DNA from 2 places in the Paraniabella yanshanensis genome. Region 1 is predicted to be linked to the other one. Evidence: riboswitches for the same ligand, from Rfam matches in the RefSeq annotation. Region 1 holds a riboswitch; the other holds the start of a gene.

Region 1 (8,115 bases):
AGCTTCGGAAACTCTTATACTATCCATTGTACTACGAGGCCATTATTTTAAGAACTAATACCCCTTGGGTTGTTCCTATTCCAAACATATTTCGGACCGATCTTATACTATCCCCGTCCGAACGGCGTTCAGCCGGGCGGGCATTGTACTACGGGGCCGGCTATATCTGGCAGCGCGCAAAATTAAAGGAAAAAGGTTACTCCTGCGCAATTTTATGAAAGCTACCTCTATATTAGTGGTACACTTTTTGAAATTCTTCTTATTTACGAATACTTCTCATTCATTTTCTAACCTCGCATTAAATTCCAACATTATGGCTAAATATTCAAAAGCTGCCGGCAAATCTGTTAAAAGTGCAGTAAAAAGAATGAAAAAAGGCACGCTCACATCCGGCAAATCGGATAAAAAAGTAACCAGTAAAAAACAGGCAATAGCCATCGGCCTTTCAGAAGCCCGTGAAAAAGGCGCCAAAGTACCTGCTAAAAAAACCGCAGCGAAGAAGGCTGCTCCTAAAAAGCCTGCCCGTCCAGCAGGCGGGGGAGCAGCGAAAAAGAAAAGCCCGCCTAAAAAGAAGGTCGCGGCAAAAAAAACTGCGGCAAAAAAGTCCAAGGGGACTCCTTTGAAGAAAGCAGCAACAAAGAAGGCAGCTGTAAAGAAAAAAGCAGCGCCTAAAAAATCTGCTCGTACGGCTGCGAAGAAGACCGGTGGCAAAAAGAGCGCACCGTCGAAATCGCCTGCTAAAAAAGCAGCGCCTAAAAAATCCGGTGCAAAATCCACAACACCCAAAGCAGTATCAAAAAGCAAGGCTAAGGAAAAGCCTTCGAAGGCGAAGGCAAAAATGCCGGGCGAAACTTCAGATACAGGAGAATTCATCAGCACTCCAACAACAGATAATGTAAATGATCCTGTAACCAATGCAGATGTTAATAATATTGTTACACCGGAAACCGAGAGTGATCAGGCGGTCTTTTCAGCCACAGTACCCAACCAGCAATACATGCCGGAAGATTTCAAGGCATCGGCACAAGATCCCTATCACGGTAATATAAATCCTTCTAAAGCGAAAACCTCCCAAAAGCCTTCGGGTAAAAAACCGCTTTGGGATAACAGGAAATAATCCGACTCCATATAAACACAAAAGCTACCGAATTCCGGTAGCTTTTGCTTTAGCATTATACTTTTAGTGATTAAGTAATCCCGCTGCGTTTGCCGCGAAAATTTTCACCGAGATCGCTAAGAGAATCACGCCGAAAAACTTCCTGATGGCGATCAGCCCGCTGGGTCCCAGTAGTTTTGATATGCCACTTAAGGATTTTAAAACCGTGTAAATAACAATGAGGTTCAGTACAATTGCAATAAGAATAGTATACACACCATAGTTGGCTTTTAATGACATAATAGTTGTTAGGGTTCCGGAACCGGCAATTAAAGGGAATGCCAGTGGCACTACCGTTGAAGCTTTTACATCGCCATCTGATTTAAAAAATTCTATACCCAAAACCATTTCCAATCCCAGTATAAAGATCACAATAGAACCGGCCACCGCGAAGGATTTTACATCAAGTCCTAATATGTTCAGTATCGGCCCGCCCAAAAATAAAAACAAAAGCATCAGAGCCCCTGCAATAATGGTAACCCGAAATTCCCGGATGCCCCCGGCTTTATTTTTTATAGAAATCAGTATCGGCACAGAACCAATGATGTCTATAATCGCAAAAAGGGTGAATGCAACAGTAAGAATTTCTTTATAGCTAAAATTCATATCAGCCGGTTTGTTTGGTTACCAATAGCAAATGCCATACGAATATAAACCATTGTTCCCGGTATTCGGATAGTTAAAGGAGCTCCTCCTGTCAACTCCTCAATTACAGTCTGAACCTTATTCCCGCATTTAACGATCTGCCTAAAACACTGTACCCATACACCTCATAGTAATCCGCATCCAGCAGGTTGCTTACCTGCGCAAATACCCTTAATCTCGACTTCAGGAAAGAATACTCACTGTAGATATCCCAAAGGCTGTAGGAGGCAAGCGGCACGGTTTGCTGTCCATAAGGTGGAATAGATTCAAAATAAAGATCGGCTCTTTTACCAAAATTCTGGAAGTTTGTGCTCACAAATAGCGCTGGTGTTACCTGATAACCCAGGCTCAATCCCAATGTGTGTTTGGGGCGCTTAAATAAGTTATTATAAGTGGTATCGCCGTTTACCGCTGCTGTTGTTACCTTACCTTCAACAAAAGTGTAGAATAATTTTAACTGGATATCATCATTAATATTAATGGTAGGTTCAATTTCAATACCATGGTCCTTTTGCCTGTTATAATTAGTGTATTGTCGATTTTGATAGGCAATAATATTTTTTGTATTACGGTTAAATGCAACTACTCTTATGTTCCATTTTTCGTCAACGCCTATATACTGTATCCCCCCTTCAAGTGTTCTGGACTCCTCAGGTTTCAGCAGCGGATTTGCACCAAACGATCCATACAATTCTGACAAAGCCGGTGCCCTGAATGCAGTTCCGTAATTTACAAAAACCTTAAACTGATCATTAACCAGGTAGGATGGGTTGACGGAATAAGTAAATGTGTTACCAAATTTAGAATGGTTATTAAGGCGTCCGCCCAGTTCAAGGTTAAAACCGTTCCAGTCTTTCAGAAATAAAGAGAGATAAGGACTGATCATTTGTATACTGGTGTCGAGGCTGGTTGCATTAGGATTTTTCATCGTAATATCATCGTACCGTAATCCTAACAAGGTTTGAAAATGCCGGTGCCAATCCACCCTGTTAAAAAGCTCAGCTGTTTTTTTATTTCCTTCAAAAGCTTTTACAAATCCATCGGGATAGGCACGTTTTACATTATCAAAAGAAAAAATACCGGTTACCGATCCCTTGTCGAAACTATACTGAGCCTGGGTTCCCGCAGAAAGCAACTCGCTCGCAAAACGATTGCCTCCGCCGATAAAAGCATCATTGGCAAAGCTGCTTTTAAAGTATGCATACCTGAAAAATGGCTTAACATGAAAGTTACTGGTAACCGCACCATCTATATCAATACTCAAGGAATTTCTCAACATGCCATTACGGGGAAAACTTTGTGTGCCTATTTTATCTTTCGCTTCGGCAATACCTCCGGTTTCATCATGCATAAAAGAGATGTTATAGGAAGATTCATTAAAGCTACCGTTTAATCCGGCATTCGCTTTGAGCGTATTATACCTTCCATAACTAATTCCACCGTACAAGTTCGCGGCTTTTCCTTCCCCCTTCCTGGTAATTATATTGATGACCCCTGCTATTGCATCGGTGCCGTATAAAGTGCTCTGTGCTCCTTTTAAAATCTCCACCCGTTCTATTGACTCAACCGGCAGCACTCGCAGGTCAAACGCGCCACCTACACCAGTAGGATCGTTTACCGGAACACCGTTGATAAGAATAACAGTATAGGCATTAGCTGCTCCCCGTAAAAAAACACTTTTATCTTTTCCCGGATTAGTATTAGCGCCATTAATAATCACCCCTGCCTTTTCGTTCAATAGCTGGGACAGGTCTTTGCCTCCTGCCTTATCAAGATCAGCCCTGCTGATAACATTCACCACCTTACCTGTTTCGCTCAGCTTTTTGGGAAATCTCGTTGCTGTTACTGTTACCTTCTCCAGATCCTGATTCATCACCTCTTGTTGCGCCTTTAATGATGTGGCTGATGCAAATGCCAACATCGATAGAATTACTTTTTTCACTTGTAAAGTGTTTTAGTTGAATGGCGGGGCAAAAGGAAACATAAACGCAGCAGCGGTTACATTTCACGCTTTTCACCCGAAAGCCTGAATAATATAATGCGAAAATTGGCAGGTCTTCTGGCTTGGCTTCATTCCGGCTCCCTTCCCATGCGCCGGCCGGCACACAGTGGATATGAGCGAAACACTGGATTCTAGAAATCCGTAAACCTTACAGCTACGGGGATAGCGCCGGACTCACACCGGACTTCCCTTTTAACTCCGCTAACCGCGGAGACCAAAAATCGCCGCAAAAGTACAGAAATGTATTAAGTTTGTTTGAACATGAACAGACGGGGCCTAAAATACCTGCCCCGCTGGTTTCACTTCGTTTGCCCGGCAGCTGCATTTTTGCATAAGTGAATTGCTTACGTTTTAATTTAGCGGGAACACCTTTACAACATTCATCAATGGTTACAAGCGCCGGAGGAAACGCCGGCCCCCCGAGAAGGCAGATGATCCCTACAGAGAGCTAGTTACGATAAAATATTTTAGTATCGGCTCATAGTTAAAGGAAAGCTTTCTCTTAATGGGGGAGCTTTTCCTTTATATAACCATATACCCAGGTACCTGCAATAGCGCTGAGCAACACGACTATCACAACGGTAAACCCTGAGCCGATCTGTGCGAATAAAGGACCCGGACAGGCGCCGGTCATGGCCCAACCCAGTCCAAACATAAGTCCTCCGAAAATCTGTCCTTTATGAAATTTCTTAGATTGAAAAGTAACAGGAGTTCCATCTATGGCCTTTAAACCGAACTTCTTTATTATCCAAACTGAAATAACGCCAACGATCACCGCACTTCCTATTACACCGTACATATGAAAACTCTGCAGCCTGAACATCTCCTGTATCCTAAACCAGGAAACGATTTCCGCCTTTACAAATACAATTCCAAATACCATACCTACAAGTAAATACCTCAAATTATATGCAATACCGGTATTAGGGGTGCGAGCATTGTCATCAGGCTGTACTTCAAAATCAGTAACCTTATTGTTCATTAAATCAGTTTTATAATTTCATGATGACTGGAAGTAATACATTGGCCATAACAAAGCCACCGGTCATAAAACATATGGTTGCCACCAGGGATGGCCATTGCAGATTACTGAGTCCCATAATGGCATGGCCACTTGTACAGCCACCTGCATAACGGGTGCCGAAGCCAACGAGGAATCCGCCAACCACCAACAATATAAAGCTCCTCAAGGTTAATAAATGTTGCCAGCTAAATATTTCCTGTGGTAATAAATGCCGGGTATCGGTAACATTATAAGTCCGAAGCTCGGCAGCCAGCGCGGGTGTTATGGATACTGCGTCCCCATTAGACAACCCATGCGCAGCTATAAACCCGCCAACGAGAATACCTGCAACAAAAAACAGGTTCCAGATTTCTTTTTTCCAGTTGTATTTAAAAAAAGGGATGTTGGCCGGAATACAGGCGGCACAAATATGTCTCAGGTTTGCCGATATCCCAAAATGTTTATTGCCTACAGTAACAAAGTGGGTACAATCAGCCCTATCAGCGGGCCGGCTATATACCAGGGCCAGGGTTTTCGAATTAACTCTATCATATTATTTATAAAGTTAGCCAAATAGCCCATCATGATGTTAATGCCCGGACAGACCTGTTAATTCATGAAAGATGATATAAATACCGATTAATAAAACAAACCAGCCAAAGCTCTTTTTTAGAGTGCCCCCGTCTAATTTCTGGCTGATTACTGAGCCGGCCAGAATACCTATAACAGATATCCCTGTTATTTTTAGCAGCAGCGGCCAATTCATTTGATGATGAGTTACATCATCTGCAAAACCTATAAGACTGTTAAGTGTAATGATCACCAGCGAGGTACCAATCGCTTTCTTTATGGGAAGCCGGAGCAATACCGTTAAAGCAGGAATTAACAGGAAGCCACCACCGGCGCCCAGCAAACCGGTTACTAACCCTACAGCAATCCCATACAATGCGATATAGCCAACCCCGGTCCGGCGAACAACAGTGCTCTCCTTTTCTGCCCTGATCATTGAAAAAGAAGACACAATCATGAGAATAGCGAACAATAACATGGTCAGAAGAGACACTGGTACCTGAAACCCTGCAATACTCACAAATGAAGGCAGATGAGGAATAAGATAATGACGTATACAGAAAACGGTAATGACCGATAACACTCCAAATACCACAACGGTTTTAAAGTCAACTTTCTTATTGGCGAAGCTATTGATCGAGCCTACCAGGCTGGTCACCCCCACTATAAATAATGAGTAGGAAGTGGCGAGCACCGGCGATACCTGGAAAAGATATACCAGTATGGGAACAGTTAATATAGACCCACCACCGCCAACCAGGCCCAGGGTTAGGCCAATTAATAATGCTGCTATGTAGCCTGCTATCTCCATATATATTGGTATACAAATATGCATATTTTAATTATGAATAATATTCCGCCCGCAACTTTAAGGGTTCAGCAAATGGAAGTCTTTATTATTTAAACCACCAGAGAATTATCAGCTTTCAATAATTCTTTATCTTCAGTGCCAACAAAACGCTTTCAGAAAAAGGGAGCACCCCGCGTAAATCATTCGACTTTTAAACACATGACTTGAGAAAACAACGCATACCCGCCATTGCAGCTTTACTGCTTACAAAAATTCATACATGAAAAAACAGCTTGGTCTTTTCGATCTCACAATGATCTGCGTATCCTTTGTAATAGGAATGGGTATATTCAGAGCCCCGGTAAATGTAGCTAAGGCAACTCCCGATGTGCTGACTTATTTCCTTTGCTGGCTGGCCGGAGGCATTGTTGCTTTTTGCGGAGCGCTGACCTATGCCGAAATAGGCTCGCGCATTCCTGCCACAGGCGGATATTATAAGGTATTTTCCTATGCCTATCATCCTTCTATAGCGTTTGCCATCAATTGCATCATCCTGGTAAGTAATGCGGCTTCCCTGGCAATGGTTGCCCTGGTGGGCAGTGAATACCTTTCGGGGGTATTGTTTCCCGCATCAACCGAGATCAAAACCGTAGAACTTTTATTTGCTATCATTGCCATCATCATCTTTTATGGCGTGAATATGCTGGGGCTCAGACTAAGCTCCCGTACCCAGAATATCCTGATGATCATCAAAATAGGGATGGTTCTTTTGCTGATCGTATCTGTTTTATTGGCGCCCGCCGCGCCTGTTATAAAACCCGAAACTACTACAACAACAGCCTTTACAGACTATATCAAAGCTTTTGGGATCGGCCTGGTTGCGGTAAGCTTTACCTATGGAGGTTACCAGCAAACCATCAATTTCGGAGACGAGGTAAAAGATCCGTTACGAACAGTACCACGTAGCATCTTCTGGGGTATTTTTATTATTGTGTCTCTATATCTCCTTGTAAACTATGCCTACGTAAGAGTAATAGGTTTTGAGCAGCTGAAGGACAGTAAGAATATCGCCGCTATTATGGCTTCAAAAGTCCTGGGCACCAAGGCCGAAAATATTCTATCCGTATTATTGTTCCTGGGCGTGCTGGGTTATATCAATGGCTCTCTGTTAAGCAATCCGCGGGTTATGTATGCCATGAGTAATGACAAAGTGCTCCCGGCTTTATTTTCCAGAACCAATACAAACGGCGTCCTCACTTCCTCATTAACTATTTTTTCACTGATCGCGGTACTCGTCGTTTTCTGGGCCGAAGAGTTTGACAAAATACTGAGTTTTTCCATTTTCCTGGATTGTTTTGGTATGGCACTTTCAGCAGGTAGTATCTTTTATTTCCGAAGAAAAAAACGACACCTGGATGGAACAGGCATTTACAGTATGAAGCTTTATCCGCTGTTGCCGGTTATATTTATCGCGGCTTATGCTTTCCTGGCTATCAGTATCGCGGCCGACTATCAAAAGAATGACTATGCAGCTTTAACCGGTTTGATTGTATTGACATTTTTTATCGCTGTCTATTTTCTATTCTATCGAAAAAATAAAAAAAAATCCTTATAAATGGACCTCTCACATATAATAAATGAACTCGGCGAAAACAGGGATCAATATTTCAATGCGATAGCGCCACCGATTTGGCAGGCCAGTAATTTTTCGTTTAAAGATGTAGAAAGTTTTAGTAATGCTTTCGAAGACGAACGAAACGATTATATCTATAGCAGGGGCATTAATCCTACTACAGATATCCTTCGCAAAAAGCTGGCAGCTTTAGAGGGCTCGGAAGATTGCCTGCTTTTTAGCAGTGGCGCAGCTGCCATCTTTGCCGGGGTATTGGCTAATGTAAAAGCGGGCGATCACATCGTATCAGTAAAAAATCCGTATAGTTCCGCAAAAA
Region 2 (8,115 bases), 760 kb from region 1:
CCGATTGGTACGTTACAAGCGTAAGGATGCCCAGGCAACGGGGGGTGATAATTTTATTGTTCCCCGTAAACCGCTGAACCTGTTAAAGTCTGCATTGCCTGATAATGATGATATTATCACTTTAAATTATAATACCAACCACTTTTTCGTAACGCATGGCACCACGCGCTTAAGCTGTCGTTTAATTGATGCCCGCTTCCCCGATTATAAAGTGGTGATTCCTACTGAAAACCCATATCGGCTTACTGTAATCCGCACAGAATTTTTAGGAGCGCTCCGTCGTGTAAGTGTATTTAGTAATAAGAGCACTTACCAGGTGGCATTAACCATCAGCGGCAGCGAATTACAATTAGCGGCGCAGGATGTGGATTTCAGCTTTGAGGGTAATGAGCGTATGAAATGCCAGTATAATGGCGAAGACCTGCAAATTGCCTTTAATGCTAAGTTTTTAATTGAAATGCTGAACAGCACGCATAGCGAAGAAGTATACCTCGAACTGAGCACACCAACCAAGGCAGGACTGATTAAACCAGTTGAGCAGGATGAAAGTGAAGAGCTGTTGATGTTGGTAATGCCTTTGATGCTGAATCAATAGATTTTATCTATAATGGCATCGATTTTGCCTATAAGGGGTTTCCGGGTATAAAACGGCGTAATCGTTCCATTATTATGACAGCAACTTTTCAAAAATTCCGTGCAAGTAAACTCCTTTCTTTAAAAGGTAAGGAATGTTATATATTATATAACAAATGGTATTTGTTAGCGGGCCTTGTTATATGTTTATCAGCATGTAATTCTTCGGGCAAAGTCAATAGTACCGCTGCAAAACCTAAAACGGAAGCTAAAGTGATCCTTCCAACGCAGCAGGTTGCAACGCCGGCTGATATTAATCATGTGTACGATTACGAGAACATATTCGCACCCGGCGAAGAGAAAAAGCTGGACTCTCTGGCCAGGGTATTCGAGAAAAGCAACCTGATCCCAATCAGGATTACCACCGTAAACGATCCGGGAATAACAACCGATAACTTTGACCAACGTAATAAGCTGCTGCTGGATGAGTGGTCGGGCATGCATGGCAAAAGCGACCGGTGTATGTCTGTAAGCATCAGCAGGCAATTACGACGTATCAGGATTGATTACGGTCCATTTGTATTGCGGCTGCTTAGTGACGATGAAACCAAAACTATAGTGGAAAATCAGTTTAAACCTTCTTTTAAGCAGGACCAGTTTTACCTGGGCACATGGAACGGCTTAAATGCCCTTATGGATACCATCCGCAAGAACATTAAGTTTTAGAATATCTTGGGTTTAAGTAATTAAGAGCTGTGGAACGGCTCAATATTTGCATTGGAGCATTGCTGATAGTTTTTAACCCTCTAAACTATTTTATGACCCAACGCGCCCTCAACACCCGCTTGTCCTTTTGGGCATACTTCCTTTTTACGCTTCAGGCTTTTTCACAAACTCCCGACATTGGCTACCAGGCAGTAATTTCAGGCAATGGCCTGGCAGCACCCATTGACATTGTAAATGCCGGTGATGGTACCAACCGGCTATTTGTTGTACAGCGCAGCGGTACGATCCGCGTATATGATGATAATCTCGCTTATATCCAGGACTTCCTTACGGTTAGTGATGTTGGTACCGCAGGGGAGGGTGGCTTGCTCAGCCTGGCATTCCATCCTGATTATGCAACCAATGGCTTCCTGTTTGTTTACTATACCCGTCCCGACTTCAGCCTGGAAGTGGCCCGTTACACCGTAAATAGCGGCAATGGTAACGGCGCTAACCCCGCTTCAAAGCAAATTGTTATCAATATCCCTCATCCCGGTGAGGATAATCATAACGGAGGAAAGATACTTTTTGGTCCTGATGGATACCTGTACCTGGCTACCGGAGATGGTGGTGGCGGCGGCGACCCGTCCAATAATGCCCAGAATGGAAATAGCCTGCTCGGTAAAATGCTTCGCATCAATGTCAATACGCTTCCCTATACCCTTCCCCCTGATAATCCTTATGTAGCAGACGCCAATGTAAGAGATGAGATCTGGGCCCTAGGCCTTAGAAACCCTTTCAGATGGAGTTTTGACCGGGCTAACGGAGATATGTGGATTGCCGATGTAGGGCAGGGCGCCCAGGAAGAGATCAATTACGTGCCTGGCCCTAATACAGGAAGTGTTAATTACGGGTGGAGATGCTATGAAGGTTCATTACCTTATAATACTTCAGGGTGTTTGCCGCAGTCAAGTTATGTAAGCCCCATTTACACTTACGGCCGCGATAATACCACAGGGGGTCAATCCGTAACCGGAGGTTTTGTATACCGGGGCTCGGAATTCTCCTCCCTAACGGGGTATTATATTTTTGCTGATTTCCTGTCTGGTAACCAGTGGGTGATCACGCCCGACAGAACGCAGATGCTTCAATTACCGGATGCCGGCTTTCCAACGGGTATTGTAGCTTTCGGCGAAGCCGAGAACGGAACGCTTTATGCCGCCTCATTGTCTGGTAATGCGATTTATAAGGTGTTGGATAATGCTGCATTGCCGGTGACATTTGGAACGATTAAAGCCACCCGAAGAAAAGCCAACTTATATATCAACTGGACAACTGAAGCGGAAAACAATAATAGCCATTTTGATATTGAAGGATCGGTTGATGGTAAAACCTTTGCAGCAATTAAAACGGTGGAGACCAAAGCCATCGACGGGTATAGCAGCAGCACTATAAATTATGAACTAACGATCGGTAGAGACAACCTGGGTATGATGCTGGGTATTTCCTTATTAGCGGTATTGACTTTTGGCGGGTTCAGGTCTGCTAAAAAGCGGGAACAGGCATCGCTGATAGTATTAGCCATTCTGATTATTGTCAGCGCCTGCAATAAAAGTGATGTAGCAAAAGATCCTGAAGATGAGACCTTATTTATACGCATCGCCCAGGTTGATAAGGATGGGGCCAAACGGTATTCGCAAACCGTGCAGGTTGTAAATGAAAAGTAATGTTCTAAGTCTGATAAACCTATACGCATTTTTTTCAAAAGCTGTAATCCCTTAGGGCATTGCAGCTTTTTCCTTTTTCCTTTTCCTTTATAATTCATACCCCTTCTTTAAAAAATACACCTACCTTCGCGCCGCATTGGTTTAATACGCCTTCCGGGCGCTATTGATTAAAAGGGAATCAGGTGCAAATCCTGAACAGTCCCGCTACTGTAAGTTCTAAAAAGACATTTTGACAAATCTTAGCCACTGTTCTGAAAACCGTTCGGAACGGGAAGGCTGCTCAAAATGAGAACAAGTCAGGAGACCTGCCAAAGCAGACAGATGTTAAGCTTTCGTGGACTGAAGCTTGAACGCAAATGCTTTTATAGCAACATATTTGTTTTCAGTTGTTCGCAAAGCTGTTTGATTCATTTAATCAAATAGTTAATGCAGTATGTTTTAAAAGCCCTGGCAGGCTTATGTTTATTGCTGTTTATGATACTAAGCCCTCACCCCGTTGGCGCACAATGGCGTGATACCATTATTACCCGGGAGTTAGAGGAAGTGCAGGTGAGCGGCAGCAAAAAGAGGTCTTTGGTCGCATCGGTCTCGCCAGTTCAGGTACTATCAGGCAATGCATTGCAGCGGTTAAACAGTTTTTCTATCGCAGATGCGATCCGCTACTTTTCGGGTGTGCAATTAAAGGACTATGGCGGCATTGGCGGATTAAAGACCGTAAATGTGCGAGGCATGGGAACACAACATGTGGGTGTATTTTATGATGGAATGCAACTGGGCAACGCGCAAAACGGCATCGTCGATCTTGGGAAGTTTTCCCTTGACAATATTGAGGAAGTATCGTTACACAATAGTCAAAACCCGGACATCTTTCAATCTGCCAAAAGCTTTGGCGCTGCATCATCCATTTATATAAAAGCCCTGCCACCCACCTTTAAGGACAGCCAATCATACCAGGTAAAGGCTGCGTTTAAAACGGGTTCATTCGGGCTTATCAATCCTTCTATACACTGGCAACAAAAACTGGCCGACAATATAGCAACGACAATCAGTGCAGAGCTTATCAATGCACATGGCCGGTATAAAACCCGCTATAAAAAATGGGCTTACGACACCACCATTGTTCGGCAAAATGCCGGCGTTGCCTCTCAAAGAGTAGAGTTGGCGGTTCAGGATATTAATAAAGACAGCGCCACTCACTGGAAAATACAAGGGTACTTTTATAACTCAGAGCGAGGCTTACCCGGAGCCATTGTGGCAGAACGTTTTTACAATTCGCAACGGCTATGGGATCGAAACTTCTTCACACAGGGCTCTTTGCAGCACCGGTTTTCGCCGCGCTACAGGCTGCTGCTTCAATTTAAATATGCAAATGATCTTACCCGCTATTTAGATACTACCATCAAAAAGATAGGCGGCGCCCCATTACATAATACTTACAAACAACAGGAATATTACACTTCTTTGGTAAATGAATTTGAACTCAAAAAATGGTGGACGTTTTCATTGGCGGCAGACTGGACCCTACACCAGATGCAATCCAATTTAGATGATTTCGCTTATCCTACGCGTCAAACAAAATTAGTGGCTGTTGCAACAGAACTATCCTGGGAACCTGTGACTATATCCGGAAATTTACTAGGCAGCTTTATCAATGAAAAAGTAAAGCAAGGCAAAGCCGCTGACGACAAACAGGAATTGACGCCGGCAATCAACCTTTCCTGGATGCCCTGGGAAGCCATTCCCCTTAATTTTCGCTCCTTTTATAAACGCATTTTCAGAATGCCCACATTCAATGATTTATACTACACCATTGTTGGCTCCGCTACGTTAAAACCCGAGTACTCAAACCAGTATAATATTGGCGCCCAGTACAACAAATACTTCTCACCAATAAAGCTGGACTTCAACGTGCAGGCAGATGTTTACATCAATAAAGTCCAGGATAAAATTATTGCTATCCCTGCTAATAATTTATTCCGGTGGAGCATGATCAACCTGGGTGCTGTCGAAATAAAAGGGTTAGATGTTCATGCATCCTATTTCCTTACACTAAAGGAAAAAATTGTATTAAATGGCACGCTCAATTATTCCTACCAGGAGGCGGTTAATAAAACCACAGGGCAGCGATCTTACGGCAACCTGATCCCTTATGCTCCTAGACATAGTGGCTCGGCAACCTTGCAAGTGTTTTACCGGAACTGGGGTGTCAATTATAGTTTTATTTATACAGGCGAGCGATATATGCTACCCGAAAATGATCCGCAAAACTATCTGATGCCCTGGTACACACATGACCTGTCACTTACAAAAAAACTGGTTCTAGGAAAAACAGCTCTTGTTGTAGCTGCAGAGGTTAACAATCTTTTTAATCAATACTATGATGTGGTTATCAACTATCCCATGCCGGGCCGCAATTACTTAATAAAGCTTTCTTTCAATTTATAAACATCCCTGATGAATCAAAAACAAATCTATGTTCTGTTTTTCTTTTCTGCTGTACTGATCCTGCTTGGATCATGCAGGAAAGATCATGAGTATACGCCACCGCCACAGTCGACCGAAGCCGACTCCACCAGTACCGGTTTCTATCTTTTGAACGAGGGAGGTTGGGGTTACAACAATTCAACACTCGATTATTTCGATGTACATAACGGCGTTTATACACGCGATGTTTTTACCAAGGACAATCCTGATGCGGTACTGGGCCTGGGCGACACCGGTAACGATATTGCCGTGTATGGAAGCAAGCTATATGTGGTTATGAACTGGTCGAAAAAGGTAGAGATCCTGGATGCCTCAACCGGCAAACGGGTTAAGATCCTGACCGATAATACCCATAAGGCCATTGAGAACGCACGCTACATAACCTTTGCGAACGGCTTTGCTTACCTGAGCTCTTACACCACATCCGAAAAAGGAATGGTACTGGAAATAGATACCGCAACCCTGAGTATCAAAAGAGCGGTTGAAGTGGGCCGCCAGCCGGATGAGCTGGAGGTAGTAGGTAATAAGCTATACGTAGCTAACAGCGGGGGGTACAGCCAATCAAACCTCGAGAATTATGTTTCAGTTGTAGACCTCAATTCCTTTACGGTTACAAAAGCAATAACCGTAGCACCCAATTTAAGAAGGATAAAAAAAGACAGTAAAGGCAATTTGTATATATGCCCCTGGGGCACTACCAATAAACTGTATGTAGTAGATACGAAAACGGATCAGCTGTCAGATTCCATAAATGTGAAAGTGGATGACTTTGCCATCAAGAACGATACGGCTTATGTATATGGAGCTGATTATGGAACAAAGAACCACTCATATTCTAAAATTGATCTTAAAACAAAAACGGTGTTACCCGGCTCCTTCATTACTGATGGAACTAAAATAGAAATCCCCTATGGCATTGCTGTTGATCCCAACAATGGTAACATTTATATAGCTGATGCAAGAGACTATGTAGAAGCCGGCGACCTGTTTTGCTTTGATGCGAAGGGGCGATTAAAAAACACGATTAAGAAGACCGGTATTATACCAGGACATATGGGCTTCTTTAACAGGCTGAAATAATTACAATATTTAAACACAAAAAAATACACGAATGAAACATTTGAAACTATTGTCGGGCCTTTCATTTTTTGTACTGCTTTTAAACAGTTGTGCTAAAGATGATGAGATTCCGGCACCCATTATTGAGCTGTCTGTAACAGAAAAAACCATACAAACAAAAATAAAAGAGGCCGTTACCATTACATCCCGGATTGCTGTTGGTACAGCAGTAAAAGAAGAGTGGCATGTAGGCACGCAGTTGATATCTACCAGCAATACATTCAATCATGTTTTCGAAGTGGCCGGCAACTATAGGATCTATTACCAGGCCAGTAATAAATATGGTACCTATAAAGACAGTTTTGATGTAAAGGTGGAAGCGTTGGTTAGAGAAGGTGGGGCCAACCAGTATGTTACATCATTGTTTGAGTTTATGCCCGCGCCGGGACAGTTCATCAACAAAGCACCCGGCAACCAGGTAAGTGCGGAAGGTCTTATTGGAAAAACAGGAATGGTAAGCCTGGGTGCCTGGGGAGGCTATGTAGTTTATGGTTTCGACCATAGTGTGCCCAATAAAGAAGGTAATGATATTGATGTGACCGGCAATGCGCTGGCCGAATGGAGTGAGCCCGGCATTATTTACGTAATGGTGGATGATAATGGTAATGGAAAACCGGATGATACCTGGTATGAGCTGGCTGGCAGCGAATTCGGCAAAACGGATGGTACGTATCTGCGCGACTATGAAGTAACTTATTTCCGCCCCGAATCTATAGATAAAGATATTGCATGGACAGACAATAAAGGCAATACCGGCTTTGTAAAGAAAAATACATTTCACCGCCAGGCTTATTACCCTGAATGGATCACGGCCAACAGCTACACATTAAAAGGATCCTGGCTGAAAACAAAAGTAGACCCGTCAAGGCCTACTTACGTAGTGTCTCTTCCCTACGACTGGGGCTACTCTGATAACAAAACAGAAACTGCAGGTGGTGGTAAAGTAGATATCAGCAATGCGGTAGATGCCAGTGGGAATAAAGTACATCTGAATACGATCGACTTTATTAAAATACAAACCGGTGTACTGGGTGATGGTGGCTGGTTAGGCGAAGCATCTACCGAAATAACCGGAATCAAAGACATGCATTTCTCTGCAGGCAGCACCACTAAATAAAACAAAATTTAAATGATGACTCTTCTACAAAACAAATACCTGTACCATTTATCTTTAATAGCCGTAACAGCGTTTCTTTTAACGGCCTGTTCCAAAAATGACGACCTGCTGATCGGCGGTCCTGATCCGGTTGAAACAGCACCCTATGCCAATGGTTTCTTTATTATAACGGAGGGATCCTATGGACAAACCGCCGGAACCGTACACTTTTATAACTATGACGCAGACACCGTTACTACCAGGGTTTATGAAAAAGAAAATCCGGGTAAACTAACATCGAACGCCGCTAAAACCAGCACGCTGCAATTTGCTACGGTGTACAGTGGTAAGCTTTTCCTGATGAGTAAAATAAATGGTCCGCTTATACGGCTGGATGCGGCAACGCTAAAA

The links. A riboswitch is a leader RNA that binds a small molecule or an ion and turns the genes downstream of it on or off. The one in region 1 is predicted to bind cobalamin.
Region 2: linked by a shared signal. The riboswitch ahead of U0035_RS13140 (TonB-dependent receptor plug domain-containing protein) and the one ahead of U0035_RS16170 (TonB-dependent receptor plug domain-containing protein) in region 1 are both predicted to bind cobalamin.

Annotation. Positions count from the first base shown of each region.
Region 1 is NZ_CP139960.1:3,901,913-3,910,027, reverse strand. Features, by position in the region: tRNA gene U0035_RS16185 (tRNA-Arg) at 1-41, opposite strand, end outside; gene U0035_RS16180 (DUF6496 domain-containing protein) at 314-1,117, shown strand; gene U0035_RS16175 (MarC family protein) at 1,181-1,762, opposite strand; gene U0035_RS16170 (TonB-dependent receptor plug domain-containing protein) at 1,866-3,743, opposite strand; cobalamin riboswitch at 3,834-4,037, opposite strand; gene U0035_RS16165 (DUF6691 family protein) at 4,306-4,785, opposite strand; gene U0035_RS16160 (YeeE/YedE family protein) at 4,796-5,116, opposite strand; gene U0035_RS16155 (sulfite exporter TauE/SafE family protein) at 5,396-6,187, opposite strand; gene U0035_RS16150 (APC family permease) at 6,447-7,781, shown strand; gene U0035_RS16145 (trans-sulfuration enzyme family protein) at 7,782-8,115, shown strand, end outside.
Region 2 is NZ_CP139960.1:3,146,694-3,154,808, forward strand. Features, by position in the region: gene dnaN (DNA polymerase III subunit beta) at 1-595, shown strand, start outside; gene U0035_RS13130 (TPM domain-containing protein) at 847-1,299, shown strand; gene U0035_RS13135 (PQQ-dependent sugar dehydrogenase) at 1,392-3,005, shown strand; cobalamin riboswitch at 3,126-3,332, shown strand; gene U0035_RS13140 (TonB-dependent receptor plug domain-containing protein) at 3,432-5,450, shown strand; gene U0035_RS13145 (YncE family protein) at 5,460-6,569, shown strand; gene U0035_RS13150 (cell surface protein) at 6,601-7,725, shown strand; gene U0035_RS13155 (DUF5074 domain-containing protein) at 7,738-8,115, shown strand, end outside.